One region of the Arthrobacter sp. SLBN-53 genome, then DNA from elsewhere that is predicted to be linked to it. Evidence: riboswitches for the same ligand, from Rfam matches in the RefSeq annotation. Region 1 holds a riboswitch; each other region holds the start of a gene.
What was found. A riboswitch is a leader RNA that binds a small molecule or an ion and turns the genes downstream of it on or off. The one in region 1 is predicted to bind cobalamin.
Positions count from the first base shown of each region.

Region 2: another riboswitch for cobalamin. It lies ahead of FBY28_RS25510 (methyltransferase domain-containing protein); the one in region 1 lies ahead of FBY28_RS26220 (mycobacterial-type methylenetetrahydrofolate reductase).
Region 3: another riboswitch for cobalamin. It lies ahead of FBY28_RS05130 (ABC transporter substrate-binding protein); the one in region 1 lies ahead of FBY28_RS26220 (mycobacterial-type methylenetetrahydrofolate reductase).

Region 1 covers NZ_VFNN01000001.1:3,293,149-3,300,325, reverse strand. Annotated here, with positions in the region: gene folP (dihydropteroate synthase) at 8-793, opposite strand; partial or broken gene FBY28_RS26220 (mycobacterial-type methylenetetrahydrofolate reductase) at 829-1,652, opposite strand; cobalamin riboswitch at 1,735-1,943, opposite strand; gene FBY28_RS15745 (pyruvate carboxylase) at 2,011-5,403, opposite strand; gene FBY28_RS15740 (bifunctional 2-methylcitrate synthase/citrate synthase) at 5,400-6,533, opposite strand; gene prpB (methylisocitrate lyase) at 6,530-7,177, opposite strand, start outside.
Region 2 covers NZ_VFNN01000001.1:5,329,852-5,337,028, forward strand. Annotated here, with positions in the region: gene FBY28_RS25495 (bifunctional nitrate reductase/sulfite reductase flavoprotein subunit alpha) at 1-1,676, shown strand, start outside; gene FBY28_RS25500 (hypothetical protein) at 1,757-1,966, shown strand; gene FBY28_RS25505 (ABC transporter substrate-binding protein) at 1,974-2,981, opposite strand; gene FBY28_RS25510 (methyltransferase domain-containing protein) at 2,981-3,763, opposite strand; cobalamin riboswitch at 3,821-4,006, opposite strand; gene ilvD (dihydroxy-acid dehydratase) at 4,014-5,858, opposite strand; gene FBY28_RS25520 (helix-turn-helix transcriptional regulator) at 5,947-6,777, shown strand; tRNA gene FBY28_RS25525 (tRNA-Leu) at 6,827-6,912, opposite strand; gene FBY28_RS25530 (M20/M25/M40 family metallo-hydrolase) at 7,040-7,177, shown strand, end outside.
Region 3 covers NZ_VFNN01000001.1:1,076,771-1,083,947, forward strand. Annotated here, with positions in the region: gene FBY28_RS05120 (FecCD family ABC transporter permease) at 1-171, opposite strand, end outside; gene FBY28_RS05125 (ABC transporter substrate-binding protein) at 168-1,181, opposite strand; gene FBY28_RS05130 (ABC transporter substrate-binding protein) at 1,178-2,206, opposite strand; cobalamin riboswitch at 2,247-2,376, opposite strand; gene FBY28_RS05135 (GNAT family N-acetyltransferase) at 2,379-2,987, opposite strand; gene FBY28_RS05140 (CBS domain-containing protein) at 2,996-3,424, opposite strand; gene FBY28_RS05145 (ribonuclease Z) at 3,513-4,373, shown strand; gene FBY28_RS05150 (transglutaminase family protein) at 4,357-5,187, opposite strand; gene FBY28_RS05155 (alpha-E domain-containing protein) at 5,196-6,173, opposite strand; gene FBY28_RS05160 (circularly permuted type 2 ATP-grasp protein) at 6,173-7,177, opposite strand, start outside.

The DNA.
Region 1 (7,177 bases):
CACGGTCTCATTGAGCACTCAGGGGCACTGTAGGCGCTCGGGCTGTTCCAGCAAGTGCCTCGAGCACCGCGATGGTGTCGAGCGTCTCTGGGACGTCGTGGACCCGCACGGTGTCAACTCCGGCTGTCCACGCGGCGCCCAACACAGCAAGCGAGGCCGCCAACCGACCATCCGCACCGCGGCCGGTCAGCGCACCGAGAAAAGACTTGCGGCTCACCCCCAGTACGACGGGAAATGGCCCGCCGCACAGATCAGGTAGTCGGCGCAGCAATTCGAGGTTGTCGGCAACAGACTTGCCGAACCCGATTCCCGGATCCACCCACACCGGCCGGGCACCGGCTGTGAACGCCGATTCAGCCGTTCCCTGGACAAAGGCTCGCGCCTCGGCATTCACGTCGCCATACTCCGGGTAGCCTTCTGCCAGAACCGGAACCGTATGCGCGTGCATGCTCACATATCCGACACTCAGTCTCCCGGCGAGGTCGTACAGCTTGCCGGACACGTCGTTGATGATGCGGGCTCCGGCCCGGACCGCTTCCTCCGCGACCTCACGATTACGGGTATCGACAGACACCACACCGCAATGTGCGAGTTCGGCGACGATCGGCACCACCCGGTCGATCTCTTCGTCCACCGATACCGGAACGGCTCCGGGCCGAGTGGATTCTCCGCCGACGTCCACCGCCCAGGCTCCGTCGTCGAACATCATCAGACCGGCCTCCACCGCCGGATCGGCCGTATCGAATCTGCTTTGCGCCCAGAAGGAGTCGGGTGTCGCGTTGAGGATGCCCATGACCCGCATCGGCGTGTCGCGGTCACGTGCGCTCGTCACGGCGACCAGTACGCCAGCATCTCGGCGAACGTGTCGAACGCCGGACCGCTGATACCGTAGGGGGCCTCAAAGTGCACGCTCAGCGGAAATCCCAGGTCGGCAACACCGTCGATGACCTTCTCGTACAGATCCACGAGGAGCCGTCGTTTCGTATCCGGGTCACTGGTGGCCAGTTCTCGGACGAAAGCCTGCTCCCGCGCGACGGTCTCGTTACCTGCATCGCGGATCAACCAGTCGATCAGGCCGACCCGATCCTCTATCTTCGGCACGAATCCGAACGACAACAGGATCTCCGGTCGATGCGGGCTGGTTCGGGCGAAATCACGCAGGAATCCGGTGATCGCGTCGGAGTACAGCAGCTGCGTCATGCCGAATGTTGCGCCCTTGGCGCATTTGACGTCGAATCTGTCCTGCTCCGCCTCGCGGGTCGGGATCAGTATGGCCCCGCGGTGTGTGACGAGCTCGTCGAACTTCGCCAGCGCATCGGCCGGAGCCACGCCGTTGCCTCGTCATGGAAAGCAGTCACCTGGGTACAGAGTGCCCGAACGCCGTCGAGACCGGTGCGCAGATCCGTCCAGTAGTCGAGCACGTCCATCTTCGGCTGCATCTCGACGGGGCGATCACCGTCCTCTTCGATCATCCCGGGGATCATGATGTGACCGATTCGCCCGGAAATCCCCGAATTTGCGGCCAGGGCCACAATCTTGTGAGCTTCATCTCGGACGTGGTCGGGCCCACGATCCAGATTCGGTGGCACCAACTCCAGAGCGATGGTGTTCAACGGCACGACGGTCGTCCTTCGATGCGACGGGAAGCTCATCGCCTGAGGAAGACGACCGACGCAGCAGCAGTCGCTGTTCGGACATCCGCCCATTCCGCGAGGCGATGCGCCGCCGGGCGCGGCGCGCCCGGCGCAGCTGGCAGGTCTTCGGACTCGCAGGCTCGCATCCGCTCGATGCACCTAGTGGCCGTGGCTTCCCGGTGTGTGACACCAGTGCCTGTTACGGCGTTCGTTCCTACATACCGCTGCGGGACAGTCCCGGATTCTCACCGGGTTCCCTCTCGCACCGCACCTGAGTCAGCATGCGGGGCTCGATGCCGTGATAGAGATTCACAGCAAACCAGTTGCATCGGTCAGCCTACATCGCCAGGGCTCGGCGTTCCGGCCACTGGGCCGGTCACGAGATCACGACCAGGAGGTCGCCGCCCTCGACTTGGGCGGTGCCGGTGACGGCGATGCGGGTCACGGTGCCGGCCTTGGGTGCGGTGATGGCAGCTTCCATCTTCATGGCTTCGATGGTGGCGATGGTCTGTCCGGCCTGCACGGTGTCACCGGCGTCCACGCCGATGGTGACGACCCCGGCGAACGGGGCGGCGATGTGGTCGGGGTTGGTCTTGTCGGCCTTTTCGGCCGCGGCGACCTCGCTGGCGATGCTGCGGTCCCGGACCAGGGTGGGGCGCAGCTGCCCGTTGAGGATGGCCAGCACGGTACGCATCCCACGCTCGTCGGCCTCGGAGACAGCCTCCAGGCCGATCAGCAGTTCCACCCCCGGTTCGAGTTGCACACGGTGTTCCTCGCCCTGGCGCAACCCGTAGAAGAACTGGTTGGCCGAGAGCATCGAGGTGTCGCCGTACTGGTCGCGGTGGGCCTGAAACTCCTTGGTGGGACCGGGGAACAGCAACCGATTCAACGTCTCCTGACGGGAACGCCCACCGACCGACAGCGCCGCCTCATCCTCTGCAGAGAGCGGGGTTTCGGGTTTGGCGTCGGCGCGGCCCTGTAATGCCTTGCTGCGCCACGGTTCCGGCCAACCACCGGCCGGATCACCCAACTCACCACGCAGGAACCCGATCACACTGTCGGGAATGTCATAGCGATCCGGATCGGCGGCGAACTCATCGGCATCAGCACCGGCACCCACCAACGCCAACGCCAGATCCCCCACCACCTTGCTCGACGGAGTCACCTTGACCAACCGGCCCAACACCCGATCCGCCCCGGCGTAGGCGTCCTCGATCTCCTCGAACCGATCCCCCAACCCCAACGCCACGGCCTGGGTCCGCAGATTGCTCAGCTGCCCACCGGGGATCTCATGGGTGTACACCCGCCCCGTCGGCGCCGGCAGACCGGCCTCAAACGGGCTGTAGACCTTGCGCAACGCCTCCCAGTACGGCTCCAGATCACACACCGCCGTGAGGTCCAGACCGGTATCGCGGTCGGTATGCGCGGTGGCGGCCACGATCGCCGACAGTGCGGGCTGGCTCGTGGTGCCCGCCAACGGCGCCGAGGCCCCATCCACCGCCGAAGCGCCCGCGGTCCAGGCCGCCAGATAGGTCGCCAACTGCCCACCGGGAGTGTCATGGGTGTGCACATGCACCGGCAGATCGAACCGCTCGGTCAGCGCACCCACGAGCTTCGTGGCGGCCTGCGGGCGCAACAACCCGGCCATGTCCTTGATCGCCAACACATGCGCCCCGGCCGCCACGATCTGCTCGGCCAAGCGCAAGTAGTAATCCAGGGTGTAGAGGTCCTCGGCAGGGTTGCTGAGGTCCCCGGTGTAGGACATCGCCACCTCGGCCACCGCCGACCCGGTCGCGCGCACCGCATCGATGGCCGGGCGCATCGAGTCCACATTGTTCAACGCATCGAAAATCCGGAAAATATCGACACCGGTCGCGGTCGCCTCATCGACAAAGGCCTCGGTGACCAGCTCCGGATACGGGGTGTAGCCCACGGTGTTACGCCCGCGCAGCAGCATCTGCAAACAGATGTTGGGCATCGCCTCCCGCAACGCGGCAAGGCGCTCCCACGGGTCTTCCTTCAGAAAGCGCAGCGCCACATCATAAGTCGCGCCACCCCAACACTCCACCGACAACAACTGCGGGGTCAACCGGGCCACATACGGCGCCACCAACAACAACCCGTTGGAGCGCACCCGGGTCGCCAACAACGACTGATGCGCATCGCGGAACGTCGTATCGGTCACCCCGAGGGCCGGGGAATCCTTGAGCCACTGCGCAAATCCCTGCGGCCCGAGCTCCACCAACTTCTGCTTGGACCCCGCAGGCGGGGCCACCGACAGGTCGCACGGGGGCAGCTTGTCGGCGGCATACACCGGTGACGGGCGCGCCCCGTTGGGCTTGTTCACCGTCACATCGGCCAGATAGTTCAGGATCTTGGTGCCACGATCGGCCGGGGTGTGCGAGGTCAACAGCTGCGGGCGCTCATCGATGAACGATGTCGTCACCCGGCCCGCCCGGAAATCCGGATCATCGATCACCGCGAGCAGGAACGGGATGTTGGTGGTCACACCGCGGATCCGGAACTCCGCCAACGCACGACGCGCCCGCGCGGCGGCCATACCGAAATCCCGACCGCGACAGGTCAACTTCACCAACATCGAATCGAAATGCGCGCTGATCTCCGCACCGGTGTGCGTGCCACCATCCAACCGGATACCCGCACCACCCGGAGAGCGGTAGGCCGTGATACGCCCGGTATCGGGACGAAACCCGTTGGCCGGATCCTCAGTGGTGATGCGGCACTGCAACGAGAAGCCGCGCGCACCCGCATCCAGAATCTTGTCCTGACTCAACCCCAGATCGGCCAGGGTCTCCCCCGCAGCGATCCGCAACTGCGAGGACACCAAATCCACATCGGTGATCTCCTCGGTCACCGTGTGCTCCACCTGAATCCGCGGATTGCACTCGATGAACACATGATGACCGCGCTCGTCGAGCAGAAACTCGATGGTCCCCGCACAGAAGTAATCGATGTGCCGTGCCAATGCCACCGCATCGGCACAGATCTTCTCCCGCACCGCCGGATCCAGATTCGGGGCCGGGGCCAACTCGATGACCTTCTGATGGCGACGCTGCAAACTGCAGTCCCGCTCGAACAGATGGATCACATTGCCATCACCATCGGCGAGGATCTGCACCTCGATATGGCGCGGGTTGATCACCGCCTGCTCCAGATAGACCCGACCGTCCCCGAACGCCGACTCCGCCTCCCGCGACGCCGCCTCGATCGCCTCACGCAACCCCGACGACTCCTCGACGCGGCGCATCCCGCGACCACCACCACCGGAGACCGCCTTGACGAACAGCGGAAACGTCATCGAGGCCGCTGCAGCCAACAGATCCTCCACCGAATCCGAAGGCTCCGAGGACGCCAACACGGGCAGACCGGCCTCCCGCGCCGCCGCGATCGCCCGCGCCTTATTGCCCGTCAACTCCAACACCTCGGCCGACGGGCCCACGAACGTGATCCCGGCCTCCACACACGCCCGCGCCAACTCCGGGTTCTCCGACATGAACCCATACCCCGGATACACCGCATCCGCACCGGCATGCTGGGCCACCCGGATGATCTCCGGCACCGACAGATACGCCCGGACCGGATGCCCCTCATCCCCGATCTGATACGACTCATCAGCCTTCAGCCGATGCAACGAATTGCGATCCTCGAACGGGTACACCGCAACGGTGGCGATGTTCATCTCGGTTGCTGCACGGAACGCGCGGATGGCGATCTCGCCGCGATTCGCGACCAGTACCTTCGATATCACCGGCGACGTTCCAACGGTCGCTGGGCGGTCCCGACGTACTCACTCAACGGCCGAATGAGAGCGTTTGACGCGGTTTGCTCCATGATATGGGCCGTCCATCCGGTGATCCGACTCATCACGAAAATCGGTGTGAAACAACCGATGTCGAAACCCATCAGGTGGTACGCCGGCCCGGTCGGGAAGTCCAGGTTCGGCTTGATACCGGTGGCGGCGGCCATATCGGCCTCCAGCACGTTGTAGATGTCCAACCATTTCTGCCCGTCCCGGACGGCGGCGACCCGGATCAGCGACTCCTTCATGGTCGGCACGCGTGAGTCACCGTTCTTGTAGACCCGGTGGCCGAAACCCATCACCTTGTCCTTGCGGGACAGCTTGCCGTGCAACCATGCCGATGCGTTGTCGGCAGAGCCGATCTCCAGCATGTCGTGCATCACGGCCTCATTGGCGCCGCCGTGCAGCGGACCCTTCAGCGCACCGATGGCCGCGGTCACCGCGCTGTAGATATCAGACTGCGTGGAGGTGACGACCCTGCTCGCGAACGTGGAGGCGTTGAAGCTGTGTTCGGCGTAGAGCACCATCGATGCTTCGAAGGCGTCCACGATGGCCATTTCCGGGACGTCCCCGAAGCACATGTGCAAGAAATTCTGTGAGTAGCTCATGTGACTGTGCGGGGCGATCGGGTCGAGACCGCGACGCCGACGCATGTCCGCGGCCACGATCGTCGGCAGCACGGCCAGCATGCGCAGCGACTTGTCGTAGTTGGCCCTCGGACTGCTGTCATCCTCATCGGGGTCCTGGGCGCCCATGTAACTGATCAACGTGCGCACGACGTCCATCGGGTGGCAGGTGTCGGGCAGCTTGGAGAGCAAGGACTGCATACTGCGGTCCATCCGTCGGGCAGCACGCTCACGCTGAGTGAACAGAGCCAGCTCCTGGTCTCCTGGCAGCTCGCCGTGCCACAGCAGGTAGGCGACCTCTTCGAAGGAACACATGGCAGCCAGATCCTGCACCGCGTAACCGCGATAGGTCAGCGAATTGGTCTCCGGGACAACCTTGGAGATCGCCGTCGTGTCCACGACGACGCCGGCCAGCCCCTTGAAGATGCGCGGACTGTCTTCGACAGCGCTCACGGTGCCACCCCCTGAAGTGCGAAGTTGTAGATGTCGGAGTCGAATTCGTTGTATTCGGCGTAATGCAACAGCTCGTAGAGCCGGCTTCGGTGTTGCATCTGAGCCAGCAGGCCGGATTGTGTTCCCGCCGAATTGATCTCACGCAGTCCGGTTTCTACGGCATGCATGGCCAACCGCAGTGTTGTGACCGGATATATGACAACGTTGTAGCCGATGTCGGCGAGCTGGCTGGCGGTCAACAGTTCGGACTTGCCGAACTCGGTCATGTTCGCCAGTAGCGGCGTGTCGACGGCGTCCCGGAAGTGCTCGAAGTCGGCCGGATTGTGCAGCGCCTCGGTGAAGATCAGGTCGGCCCCGGCATCGGCGTAGGCCTTGGCCCGGTCGATCGCGGCACCGATTCCTTCGATGCCGGCGGCATCGGTGCGGGCACAGATCACAAAGTTGGGATCGCGCCGCGCAGCGACCGCCGCCCGCAACCGCTTGACCATCTCGGACGTCTCGACCACGGCCTTGCCGTCGAGGTGGCCGCAACGCTTGGGATTGACCTGGTCTTCGAGGTGCAGGCCGGCCAGGCCGGCGTCCTCGAGCAGGGTGACCGTGCGCGCAGCGCTCATGGGCTCACCGAACCCGGTATCGGCGTCGAT
Region 2 (7,177 bases), 2.0 Mb from region 1:
TCCCGGTCCTGCCGCTCTCGGCGCCGGTGCGCCCGGCGGTCCGGCTGTGGGTCGACGGACTCCTGGCGGGCACCTACTCGCGCGCAACCGAGCAACCCGCCACCGGACCACTGGTGCTGTGGGCCTCCCAGACCGGCAACGCCGAGGAGTTCGCGACCGGGCTGGCCGCACGGATCACCGGTGCCCGGTCGGTCACCATGGACGAGGCATCGTTGGACGAGGTCGCCGCGGCGACCGAGGTGTTGGTGATCACCAGCACCTTCGGTGACGGCGGGCCACCGGACAACGGCGCGGACTTCTGGGACCGGCTGTGCCGGGCCGACGCGCCGCCGCTGACCGGGGTGCGTTACGCGGTGCTCGGGATCGGGGACAAGGCGTATGCCAACTTCTGTGGTCACGCGAAATCCCTGGATGCCCGGCTGGCCGAGCTGGGTGCCGTCCGGACACACGAACTGGTCGAATGCGAATCGCACGACGAGGCGCCGATGGCCGCCTGGGCCGACGCGGTCACCACCGCACCCGCCGACGCCGCGCCAACAGCCGCACCACCCCGGCCCGGGTCACCGCTGACCCGCGGCAATCCGCTGTCGGCGCCGGTGAGCCGCAACACTCGCCTGACCCCGGTGGCGGCCGCCAAGGAGGTGCGCCACATCGGGTTCGACATCACCGAACACGTCGCCGAACATGGCGTGAGCTATGCCGCCGGGGATTCCCTCGGGGTGTTCGTCGACAACGGTGCCGATTCGGTACGCGCCTGGCTGGCAGCCACCGGACTGTCCGGCGATGAGATCGTCGAGGTCGACGGCGCCGAGGTCGACCTTCGCACCGCCCTGACGCATTCCTACGACCTGTGCAAGGTGACCCCGAACCTGCTCGGGTTCGTCACCGAACGGTGCCCACAGGCGAAGGTGTTGCGACGATCCGGTGCGAAACTCGACAGCTGGCTGACCGGCCGCAACGGGCTGGACATCGTCGAGGAGTTCGCCGTCCGGGCCGATCCCGCCGAATGGCTGGACGCCCTCGTCCGGCTCACACCGCGGCAGTACTCCATCTCGTCGAGTCCGTTGGTGAGCCCACACGAGGTGCAGCTGACGGTGTCGGTGCTGCGCTACCGCACCGGCCGTGGCATCGCGCGCGGTGGCGTCGCCTCGACATTCCTGGCCGACCGGGCGCAGGCCGCGCCGGTGTTCGTGCAGCGTTCACCGAACTTCCGCCCGCCCGAGGACTCGGCAACGCCGATGATCATGGTCGGCCCGGGCACCGGGATCGCACCGTTCCGGGCGTTCCTGCAGGAGCGTCGCGCACAAGGCCACCGCGGCCGTAACTGGTTGTTCTTCGGTGATCAGCACCGCGACCAGAACTTCTACTACCGCGACGAGGTGCAGGCCATGGTCGACGACGGCTTCCTCAGCAGGCTGGACCTCGCCTTCTCGCGCGACCAGTCACGGCGGGTGTACGTCCAGCACAAGATGACCGAACGCGGTGCCGACCTGTGGCGCTGGCTGCAGGACGGTGCGCATTTCTACGTCTGCGGTGACGCGACCCGAATGGCCGCCGATGTCGATGCGGCGCTGCTGGCGATCATCCGCAAGCACGGATCGCTGTCCGTCGAGGCCGCCAATGACTACAAGAAGGAGCTTGTCGCCACCAAGCGATACGTCCGTGACGTGTATTGATCGATCACCGTGAATAAAAATCCACTCACGGTCGTTGCATCTCACGTACGAACCAGAACTTGGATCAGGAGACACGCAACATGAGTTGGCAGACCGGTGACTTTGTGACCGCCAGCCGCGAGATCGACGAGATGGATGTTCAGACGGTGCCTGAAGGTGCCGTCGGCACGGTGGCCGAGACCACGGTCTTCGGCAAGCCCAAGGTGGTCTGCTTCACCGTCCCCACGGTGTGGGGGCCCAAGCGCGCCTGTGTGCACGTGCACCGCGGCGATGTGGAATTGGCCGGCTGACGCCCGCTCAGCTGTCCTGACGCAGGGCGTCGGCGATGAGCTCGACGGCGTCGACATTGCGCAGTGATGGGTCCAACGCCGTGCCGGGCACCACGACATAACGTTGTTCGCGGACGGCGGTGAGCTGACGTGCCAACGGATCGTTTTCCAGGAATTCGATCTTGGCGGCCGCGGTATCACCGTCGTCACCGCGTGTCAGGTCGGCCAGCACCAGCACGTCGGGATCGCGGTCCAGAATCGCCTCCCACGAGGTTTCCGGCCACAGCTGACGGCTGTCGGCGAACGCGTTTCGCGCGCCCACGGCATCGGTGATAATCCCGGGGGCGCCGCAGCACCCGGCGATATAAGGCGCCCGGGTGGCCGAGTACCAGTACATCAGGCTGGTGTCGGAGGTGTTCAGGTCGGCGGTCGCGGACCGTACTCGATCCTTCAACGACGCCACGAGTCGGTCCGCATCGCCATCGGCCCCGAATATCCGCGCGATATCCCCGATTTCGGTATAGATGTCCTCGAAGGTCAAGGCGCGGTGCTGTTCTGCCTGCTGCCCGCTGCACTCGCTCGCCGACAGGTAGGTGGGAATGCCCAGGTCGGCAAAGCGTTCGCGCGACGCGATGCCCTGGTCGGAGAACGTGTAGGCGAATGTGGCGTAGACGAAGTCGGGTTCGGTGTCCAGAACGGTTTCCAGCGAGGGGAAATCGGCGCTCAGTTCGGGGACCTTCGCGTTGGCCTCGGCGAGGTGCGCCGGCACGGGTTCGTTCCACGATGCGGTGCCGACCATCCGATCGGCCAAGCCGAGAGTGAGCATCAGCTCGGTGGCGGGTTGATTGACCGAGATGGCGCGTGCGGGCGCGGCTTCCATTTCGACGTCGATGCCGCAGTTCTTCAGTACGACCGGGAATCCCGCGCCGGCGGTCGGCGTCGCCGAGGTGCCGACCGGGTCGGGAATCCGGGTGCCGCATCCCGAGACCAACATCGACACCGCGCCCAGAGCGCCGATGACGCGCTGCCACGACATCACTTGACCCCCATGACCACGTAGTCATCGAGCAGTTGCCAGACCGTGCCCACCTCGGAGAATCCGGCCTGTGCCAAGGCGGCGAGATGGAAGTCCACCGCGGTGGTGGGCGGCGGATTTCGGTGCGCGAACCGCTGATCGCGCAGTATCGCGAGGTCGGCAACCCCGTCGCGGGCCGTCGCCGCGGCCCACCACTGATCCCAGGTAGGCGATCCCGCGACGTGTGCGCGCGCCTGGGTGCCGGCGTCGTGGGCGGCGGCCAGCCTGCCAAGGGTCGGCTGGCGCCCGTCGAACCGGAAGTGGTCGCCGTTGAGCAGGATGCCGTTGTCGGAGAGCATTTCTGCCGCGGCGGTGTACACGCCCAACAAGGTCTGCGGGTCCAGCCAGTGCAGCGCGGTGGTGGAGACGAATGCCGATATCGGCGTTCCTGCCGTTGCCGCTGCCACCGCATCCGGCCAGGTGTCCTCGGCAAGGTCTGCCTCGACCACACCGAACCTGTCATGGGCGCCGAGCGTTCGGGTGGCCAGGTCGAGCAGCAGGGGGTCGAAATCGAGGGCGATCACCCGGGCACCGGGAAGTGCGTTGAGGATGCGGGCGCTCAGCGATCCCGGCCCGCAGGCGAGATCGACGACCACGGGTTCGTCACCGCAGGCCAGTCCGATGACGTCGGTGATGGCGCGAAAGCGGGATTCACGGCCCGCGATATAGGCCGATTGTTGGTCGTCCCACGCCTGTACGAGGGAGTCTGAATCGATGAGATCGGCGGGCTGAGATGCGGACATGAGGGATTCCTTCGGCATCTGGGGCCTGATCAGCGAGACCCGGTGACAAGCCGCGACACACCGTCGCGGATGCCAGCAGGTATTCGGACTCGGGGGTCGTCCTCGGCGGGCCGCCTTCCCAGGAGCATGCACTCCCAGTGGCATGTGGCCCGCCTCGTCATCCCCTCACCGCTGCGCGTCAGTCCCGGATTCACACCGGGTTCCCTACTCCCTGCGGAGGTGACTGGCCCGCACAGGCTAGCAGGGTGAACTACACCGCATCGATGTCTCGGGCCGCACCCTTGTCTGCCGAGAGCGCCAACGCGGCGTACGCACGCAACGCCGCCGACACCGTGCGCCGCCGATCCCTGGGCCGGTATCCGCCGGCGGCCTCCAGGGCCGCGCGTCGACGCTCCAGTTCCTCGCCTGGCACCTCGACCTCGATGCTGCGGCGCGGGATGTCGATGGTGATCAGGTCACCGTCGGCCACCAACGCGATGGTGCCGCCGGCGGCCGCCTCGGGGGAGACGTGGCCGATGGACAGACCCGACGTACCGCCGGAGAACCGACCGTCGGTGATCAGCGCGCACTGCGCGCCCAGCCCGCGGCCCTTCAAATAGGCAGTCGGATAGAGCATTTCCTGCATGCCCGGCCCGCCCCTTGGTCCCTCGTAACGGATCACCACCACATCGCCGGGTTGCACCCGGCCGGACAGGATGGCATCCACCGCGTCCTCCTGCGATTCCAGCACCACGGCCGGACCGGAGAACGTCCAGATGGATTCGTCGACGCCCGCGGTCTTGACGATGCAGCCGTCCACCGACAGGTTGCCGCGCAGTACCGCCAGCCCGCCGTCGGCGGAATAGGCGTGGGCCACATCGCGGATGCAGCCGTTCTCGGCGTCGGTGTCCAGGCTGTCCCACCGCTCGGACTGCGAGAAGGCCGATGCCGACCGCACACACCCCGGTGCGGCGTGGAACAGTTCGACGGCCTCGGCCGACGGCGACCCGCCGCGGATATCCCACGCGCGCAGCCATTCCGCCATCGAGCCGGAGTGCACGGTGTGCACCGTCTCGTGCAGATGACCGCCGCGCCACAGCTCGCCGAGGATGGCCGGGATACCGCCGGCGCGGTGCACATCCTCCATCAGGTAGTGACCATTGGGGGCCACCTTGCACAGGCACGGGATCAGCCGGCTGCGCTTCTCGATGTCTTCCAGGGTGTAATCCAGCTCGGCCTCCCGGGCGGCGGCCAGCAGGTGCAGCACGGTGTTGGTCGACCCGCCCATCGCGATATCGAGTGCCATGGCGTTGTCGAATGCATCGCGGGTGGCGATGTTGCGGGGCAGGACCGAGGCGTCATCATCGTCGTAGTAGGCCCGCACGATGTCCATCACCGTGCTACCCGCCTTTTCGTAGAGGGCGCGCCGCGCGGTGTGGGTCGCCAGCACCGAACCGTTGCCGGGCAGGGCCAGCCCGAGTGCCTCGGTGAGGCAGTTCATCGAGTTGGCGGTGAACATGCCCGAGCACGAGCCGCAGGTCGGGCAGGCGGCCTCCTCGATCCGCGAGATGTCGTCATCGGAGACGTCGGTGTTCACCGCATCGGCGATGGCCGACACCAGATTGAGCCGGGTCTTGACGGTGCCGTCGACGAGAACGGCGGTGCCACCCTCCATCGGGCCGCCGGAGACGAAGACGGTCGGGATGTTCAGGCGCAGTGCGGCCATCAGCATGCCGGGAGTGATCTTGTCGCAGTTCGAGATACACACCAACGCGTCCGCACAGTGCGCGTTGACCATGTACTCCACCGAGTCGGCGATGAGTTCGCGGGACGGCAGCGAGTACAGCATTCCGCCGTGGCCCATCGCGATGCCATCGTCGACGGCGATGGTGTTGAACTCGCGCGGCACACCACCGGCGGCCGAGATGGCCTCGGAGACGATGCGGCCGACGGGCTGCAGGTGCGTGTGCCCGGGCACGAACTCGGTGAAGCTGTTGGCCACCGCGACGATGGGCTTGCCGATATCGGAGCCGGCGACTCCGGCGGCCCGCAACAGCGAGCGTGCTCCCGCCATGTTGCGACCGTGGGTGACCGTGCGGGACCGCAGTTCTGCCATAACACACAGCGTGGCAGCAAGGGCGTCTACGTGGGTAGACGGTCCTCATACTAGTATTGGCACTACTACCATGGCATACCATTTCAGGATGGACACACGCGGCAGGCAGCGCCGGGCGTTGGGGGAGTTCCTGCGGGCTCGCCGGGAGGCCGCCGCCCGCGCCGACCTGGGCTATGCCCCGATGCCGCGGATGCGGACCAGCGGCCTGCGCCGTGAGGAGGTCGCTCTGGCGGCCGGGGTGAGCGTCACCTGGTACACGTGGCTGGAGCAGGGCCGCGAGATCAACCCGTCGCGCCAGGTTCTCGATGCGGTCAGCACCGCCCTGCGGCTGACCCCGGCCGAACGTGACTACGTGCGCAGCCTCGGCGGCCATGCCCCGGAGCCGATTCCGGCGGACGTGCCGACGCCGCCGCATGTGCAGCGCTTCCTGGACGCACTGGGCGGGTACCCGGCGTTCGCGATCGGGCCGTTCTGGGATATCACCGCGTGGAACAGGGCCTACGCCGCGCTGTATCCGAACATCGCGGTGACCGCCGAGGCCGACCGTAACCTGCTCTGGCTGATGTTCATGGACCCCGCGATCCGGGAGTTGTTGCCGGACTGGGAAAACGACAGCAGCCGCTTCCTGGCCGAGTTCCGGGCCGAGGCGGGATCACGGGCGGGCGAACCGGCCCACTCGACGTTGGTCGACCGGCTTCGCGCGGCCAGTGAGCATTTCGAGTCGCAGTGGCGCCGGCGCAGCGTGCAGCGGTTCACCTCGCGGGAGCGGCGTTTCTTCCGCGCCGGGATCGGGGAGATGCGCCTGGAACACCATCAGTTGGCGCCGGTGGATGTGCCGAACATCCAGATCGTGGCGTACCTGCCGGTGCCCGACAGTGGGGCGGCCGAACGGCTGGCCGCGCTGGTGGCTGGCGCCTGATGAATAGATACGGCCCCGGTTGAGCAACCGGGGCCGTATCGAGAAACTGTGTCCGAGGGGGGACTTGAACCCCCACGCCCGTTAATAGGGCACTAGCACCTCAAGCTAGCGCGTCTGCCATTCCGCCACTCGGACATTTCTCCGCGCCGTCGGCGAGGAGCGACTAAGGCTAACGGATAGGGGCGGTCGGACCCAAACCAGCCCGTCGGCGCCGGTGCGCCACCCTGTCCGGGCGGGCACCGGCGATGGTACGAATGGGGTTGTGACCGTCCAGCCCAGCGCCGCCGACGAGGTGGTCGACCTCGTCAGCACCCTCATCCGTTTCGACACCTCCAACACCGGAGATCCGGCGACCACGCGGGGCGAGGCGGATTGCGCGCAGTGGGTGGGCGACCGCCTC
Region 3 (7,177 bases), 2.2 Mb from region 1:
GATCCTGGTCGCGCCCGAGGGACCGGCACCAAGATGTTCGGCGACGATCCCATAGACGTCACGGACGGACAGGGCCGCCGGGCCGATGGTGATGGCCGCCGCCGCCGAGGCGACCAGCAGCGCCAGTCCCAGTATCCAGAGGACGGCCAACGAGGGCGTGCGCAGCGTCACCGTGCGCCGGCGTATCCGAAGCGGCGCAGTCCGTCGGCGACCTTCTCGGTGCCGTCGACGGTGCGGATGGACGGGTTGAGGTCGGCGCCGTTGACCACGATGTAGCGCTTCTGCTGCACGGCGGTCAGCCGCGAGGTCACCGGATTGGACTCCAAGAAGGCGATCTTCGCATCCAGCGCGTCACCGTCGATGGTGCGCCGGCTCAGGTCCGCGAGCACCAGGACGTCGGGATCGCGTTCGGCGATCACCTCCCAGCTGACCTGCGGCCACTCCTCGGTGGTGTCGACGAAGATGTTGCGCGCACCGACCGCGTCGGTGATGACGCCCGGCGAGCCGCAGCACCCGGCGAAATACGGCGCTCGGATATCGGAGAACCAGTACCCGAGATCGGCATCGACCTGCAACCGGTTGGCCTGCATCCGCTGCTCCAACTGGGCGACCAGCTCCTCACCACGCTCGATGACGTCGAAAATGCGTGCCAGCTCTCGGATCTCCTGGTAGATGGCGGCCATGGTGAACGGTTCGTCACGCGGTCCGTCGGTGTCCACAGACATCCTGCCCACGCAATCACTGGGTGCCACATAGGTGGGCACCCCGAGGGACCCGAACTGATCGCGGTCGGCAACGCCGCCGGGCCCGAGCGTTCCGGCGAAGGATGCCGATACGAAATCGGGTTCGGTGTCGAGCACCGTCTCCAGCGATGGCTTGTTCTCCGCCAGTTTCGGAACCGTGGCGTTGGCCGCGGCGAGATTCTCCCGGACCGGATCTGTCCAGGTGGCGGTGCCGACCATGCGGTCGGCGAGCCCGAGCGACAGCAGGATCTCGGTAGACCCCTGGTTCAGCGAGACCGCGCGCTGCGGCGGCGCGGGAATGACGACATCGCGACCGCAGTTGCTCACCGTCATGGGATAACCGGCGCTTGCGGCGTCATTGCGGGCGCTGACCGCCGACTGTCCGCAGGCGGTCAGCGCCGACACGGCGGCGATGCCGAGCACGGCGCGGACGATCATTTCGGTTCCCCGATCGTCGCGAAACCGTCGGCGAGTTTCTCCACGGCGTCGATCTGACGGATACCCGGGTCGAGTTCGGAGCCCGTCAGCACGACGTAGCGCTTCTGCTGAACGGCCGTCATGTTCCGGGTGACGGGGTTGGACTCCAGGAACGCAATCTTGGTGTCGAGGGCGTCCCCGTCGATGCGTTTGCGGCTCAGATCGGCCAGCACCAGCACGTCGGGGTTGCGGTCGGCCAGCGCCTCCCAGCTGATCTCGGGCCAGTCCTCGGCGGCGTCGGCGAATACATTGGTGGCGCCGAACTCGCGGGCGTAGAGCCCGGGCGCCGAACAACAGCCGGCCAGGTACGGGGTGCGCAACCCGGAGAACCAGAACGCCACCGTGGCCTCGCGCGCCGCGATCCGAGGTGCGTCGTCGAGCCGCTGCCTGAGCCGGCTCACCAGCTCCGCGCCACGGTCCTGGACGTCGAAAATCTGTGCCAGCTCGGTGATTTCACGAAACAGCGTGTCCATCTCCAGCGGTGCGGTACGCGTCACCGTCTCACCGTCGACGATGGCGTCGGTGCACACCGATGGCGACTGGTAGGTGGGGATGCCGAGTTCGGCCAGGCGGGCGCGCTCACCGACGACAGCAGGGGTGAACGTATGGGCGCTCGCCGAGGTGATGAGATCGGGTTCCAGATCGAGCACCGCCTCCAGGCTCGGGTCGTTGTCGGCGATCCGGGGCACCCGGTCGTTGTCGGCGGCCAACGCGGGCAGCACCGGGTCGAACCAGGTGGAGGTGCCCGCCATCCGGTCGGCCAGGCCGAGGGAGAGCAGGATCTCGGTGGAGGCCTGATACAGCGACACCGCGCGTCGCGGCGCATGCTCGAAGGTGACCTGCACGCCGCAGTTCTGCAGCGTCAGCGGATAGCTGGTACCGCCGGCTTCTACGGCCGCGGCAGCGGGTGCGGGAGCCGGCGCCTCCGCTCTGCCACAGGCGGTGACGGTGAGGACAAGACAGAGCAGCGTGACGATCACCCGCACGGCGGTGACTTCCTTCGGTACAGGGCCCAAACGCGGAGCCGTCGACGGTGGCACGACCGCAGGCATTCGGGCTCGAGGCCATGCCTCACACCGCTGCGCGTCAGCTCCGGATTGTCACCGGATTCCCCTGCAGGTCAGCACCGAACTCTACCGGCTTGCACCGCAGACGGGTTTACCGCGGGTTGCGCCACATCGGGTACATGACGGGTCCCCCGTCGCGCAGGGTGATCTCTCCGGTGACCTCGAAGCCGAAGCGCTGGTAGTAACCGATGTTGTCGGGGTTGCTGGACTCCAGGTAGACGGGCGCGTACTCGGCATCGCAACGGTCCAACCGCGACCGCATCAGCGCGTGACCGAAGCCGCCACCACGTACCTGCGGATCGCTGCCGATCACGGCGAGATACCAGTGCGGCTCGTCGGGGTGCGACCGCTTCATCAACTCCGATACCTGCATCCCGCGGCGCACCGCACCGCCGAAGGTCAGCAGCATCGATGGCGCCGCACGCAATTCCTCGGCCGCGGTGTGCCGCCACTGACCCGGCGGGTCCCACAGCGCCGCCGCCGCGATGCCGGACTCCGCACAGGCGACCTCCACCCCGCCGCGAGCCAGATGGTGATGGCGGGTCAGTCCGGCGAACAGCTTGTGCAGTTTGCGCCGACGCGCCTGCGGGTCGGGCAGCATCCACGCCATCACCGGATCGTCGAAGAACGCCCGGCCCAGCACCCGGCCCAGGGTGTCGACATCGGAACGGGCGGCGGGTCGTACCTGTGGGTCACGCACCCGTCCATTCAGCCCTGCGTGATGTACGCCTGCAAGTACTCCGTGCTGGACTCCAGTTCCTGCATGCGGCTCTTGAGCAGGTCCCCGATGCTCACGATCCCGGCCAACCGGCCGTCCTGGAGCACCGGGATGTGCCGCACCCGGTGATGGGTCATCGCCGCACTCAGACTGTCGACCGAGTCCTCGGGTGCACAGAACACCAGATGCGTGGTCATGATCTCGCCGACCGGTCTGGTCAGCAGATCCAGACCCAGATCATGCAGACGGCGCACCACATCGCGCTCGGAGACGATGCCGACCGGCCCGTCCGGACCGACGACCACCATCGCGCCGATATTCCGCCCGACCAGGCCCGCGAGCAGATCGGCCACCGATGTCTCCGGTGCGATCGTGGCCACCGCCGACCCCTTGTTCCGCAGTACGTCGGCTATCCGCATGACGCCCTCCCGCGATATGTGACCTCCGCCACATTCAGGCTACGTCGGATCTGCCACCTGCGGACGATTGCGGCGGTATATGTGGGCCATGATCGAGGTGACTCTGTTGGGAACCGGCAGCCCCATCCCCGACCCGGACCGGGCGGGCCCGTCCACCCTGATCCGCGCAGCGGACCAGACGTTCCTCGTCGACTGCGGCCGCGGGGTACTGCAGAGACTCGCCGCTGCGGGCTCCGGCGCGCCCCAGCTCAGCGCGCTGTTGCTGACCCACCTACACAGCGACCATATCGCCGATCTGGGCGATGTCCTGATCACCCGGTGGATCGGCACCTTCGACCCCGACCCCACACCGCTGCCCATCATCGGGCCGCCCGGCACCGCCGACGTGGTCAAGGCGATGCTGGCCGCGTTCGGCCATGACATCTCCTACCGACTGGAGCACCACGCCGATCTGACCGGACCACCGCGGGTGCAGGTGCACGAGTACACCGACGGGATGGTGTGGGATGAGGGCGGCGTGCAGGTGCGCGTCGCGCCCACCGACCACCGACCGGTCGCGCCGACCATCGCCTTCCGCATCGATCACGGTGGCGCCTCGGTGGTGCTCGCCGGCGATACGGTGCCGTGCGCCACGCTTGATGCGCTGACCTCCGGGGCAGGCGCTTTGGTGCACACCGCGATTCGTCGCGATCTGATCGAGGCGGTGCCCCTGCAGCGGGTGCGCGACATCTGCGACTACCACTCCAGTGTGGAACAGGCCGCCGATACCGCCGCGCGCGCCGGCGTCGGCATCCTGATCCTGACCCATTACGTGCCCGCCATGGCGCCGGGCACCGAAGATCAGTGGCGGGCGCTGGCAGCCACCACCTTCGACCGACAGATCGAACTCGGCAACGATCTGCACCGGGTGCAGGTTCACCCCGGCGTCTGCGTCAAGCCAGCCGGGTGATCTCCACGACCACGTCGAGGTCGGTGGATCCCTCACCCGAGTAGATGCCCTTCAGCGGGGTCACGTCGGCGTAGTCCCGGCCCACACCCACGCTGATGTACTGCTCGTTGATGTCCTTGTCGTTGGTCGGGTCGTAGTGCCACCAGTCGCCGGTCCAGGCCTGGATCCAGGCATGGCTCTGTCCTTCGACGGTGTCACCCACCTTGGCGGTGCGCTTGGGGTGCAGGTACCCCGACACATAGCGGGCCGGTATTCCCATGCTGCGCAACAGGATCAGCGTCAGGTGCGCGAAATCCTGGCAGACACCCTTGCCCTCGCGCAGCGCGTCCAGGCCCGAGGAGTGCACGCCGGTGGTGCCGGACACGTACTTGAGTTCACCGGTCACCCATCGCGATGCCTCGATGACCGCCTGCTGGGGGTCGTGATTCTTCATGATCTGGCGGCCCACCCGCTCCATGCGCTTGCTGGCCGGTGTGTAGACCGTCGGGGTCAGCAACTCGTCGAAGCGGTCGATCACGGCCTCCGATTCCAGGTCTTCCCACGTCACCGAAGACTCCGGGATGACCGGTTGCTCGGTCTCCACCACCGAGGACGCCGTCACCTCCAGTTCGGTGTGCGGCGCGTGCAGATCGAACGTGGTGACCGCCGTGCCCCAGTAGTCGACATAGCGGTACTGACGGGTCGCCGGGACGGTTTCCACCCGGTTCAGGATGACGTTCTGCCGGGAATCCGAGCGTGGCGTCAGGCGCGCCTCGTTGAAGGACGCCGTGACGGGCGACTTGTAGGCGTAGCCCGTTGCATGGACCACCCGCATACGCCACATCAGATCTCTCCCTCTTCGATGACGGTGCCGCCGGCTCGACCGGCATCGGTCCAGGCAACCCACGGTGCGGAATGAAAGTACTGCAGCGCCAACGCTTCCCCCACCTTGACACAGGTCTGCTGCAGTGCCGCCAGCTGATCTTCCAGCGATTCCAGGAGCACACCGGGTGGCAGGAACTCCAGTTCACTGCGGGCGCGTCCGAGCAGGCGCTGCGCCTCGGCGGTCGCCCCGACCCGATTGTGCCTACGGTGCAACAACTCGTCGAGACTGTGCTCGGCGAGGCGCAGGGAGTAGAAGATCGACCGCGGGAACAGCCGGTCCAACAACAGGAATTCGACCACCCTGCTGGCATCGAGGACACCGCGGTAGGTGCGCAGGTAGGTGTCGTGGGCGCCGGCGGAACGCAGCACCGTCACCCAGGCCGGCGACGAACCACTGTCGCCGACCCGCGAGAGCAGCATGCGCACCGTCATGTCGACGCGTTCGATGGCCCGGCCGAGCACCATGAAGCGGTAGCCGTCATCGCGCGACAGCGTCGAATCGGCGAGACCGGCGAACATCGCAGCGCGCCCCTCGACATAGGCGAGGAACTCGTGCGGCCCGAGCCGCCGAGCCGCCCGCTCCCGCTCTGCCAGCGCGTTGTAGGTGGTGTTGAGGCACTCCCACATCTCGGTGGAGGTGACTTCGCGTGCCCCGCGGGCATTTTCACGGGCGGCGGTGATCGATTCGACGATCGAGCAGCCGCCCTGGGTATCCCGGCCGAACGCGACGAGGTCGGTCAGTGACCACACGTCGAGCTGCTGTTCGGGGGGTTCGATATCGAGCACTCGCAGCAGGACCCGCGATGTGTGGTCGGGGTCCACGCTGGAGTCTTCGAGCAGTTGGTGAACCACCACGTCGAGGATGCGCGCAGTGTCATCGGCGCGCTCCACATAGCGGCCGATCCAGTACAGCGATTCCGCATTACGGGCCAGCATCAGTCGACCACCGCCTGTTGTTGTTGCTGCTGTTGCTGTTCTGGGGCGGTACGGATTTCGCGGGCCTGCTGCTGCTGGGTCTGAGTCGATCCGTCGCCCTTGGTGTCCCGGCCCGCCTTGGTGCTGCGCGAGGCCTTTTCGGCGACCGAGGCCTGGCCGTTCTTGACCGTCTCGGGCAGCGCGCGCACCACCTCGGCGGCGGCCAATTCCCGATCGGCGGCCGAGGTCCGCGACGCCAGCACCCAGGTGTCCTTGGAACCACCACCCTGGCTCGAGTTCACCACCAGCGACCCCTCGGGCAGCGCCACGCGGGTCAGTCCGCCGGGCAGCACCCACACCTCGTCACCGTCATTGACCGCGAAGGGTCGCAGGTCGACGTGCCGGGGGGCGAGCTTGTCACCGATCTTGGTCGGCACCGTCGACAACTGCACGACGGGTTGGGCAATCCAGCCGCGCGGGTCGGCGCGGATCTTCTTCGAGATCGTGGCGAGTTCCTTGGTTGAGGCATCCGGTCCGAACACGATGCCGTACCCACCGGAGCCCTCCACCGGCTTGATCACCAGTTCGTCGACCCGGTCGAGCACCTCCTCGCGCTCCTCGTCCAGCCAGCAGCGGAAGGTGTCCACATTGGCCAGCAGCGGCTTTTCGCCGAGGTAGTACTCGATGATGGTCGGCACGTAGGTGTAGACGAGCTTGTCATCACCCACGCCGTTGCCGACGGCGCTGGAGATGACCACGTTGCCGGCGCGCGCGGCGTTGAGCACACCGGCGACACCGAGCACCGAATCCGGCTTGAACTGCATGGGGTCCAGGAAGTCGTCGTCGATCCGGCGGTAGATGACATCGACCTGGCGCTCACCCTCGGTGGTGCGCATGTAGACGGTGTTGTCGCGGCAGAACAGGTCGCGCCCTTCGACCAGTTCCACGCCCATCTGCCTGGCGAGCAGCGAGTGCTCGAAGTAGGCGGAGTTGTAGACCCCCGGGGTCAGCACGACGACGGTCGG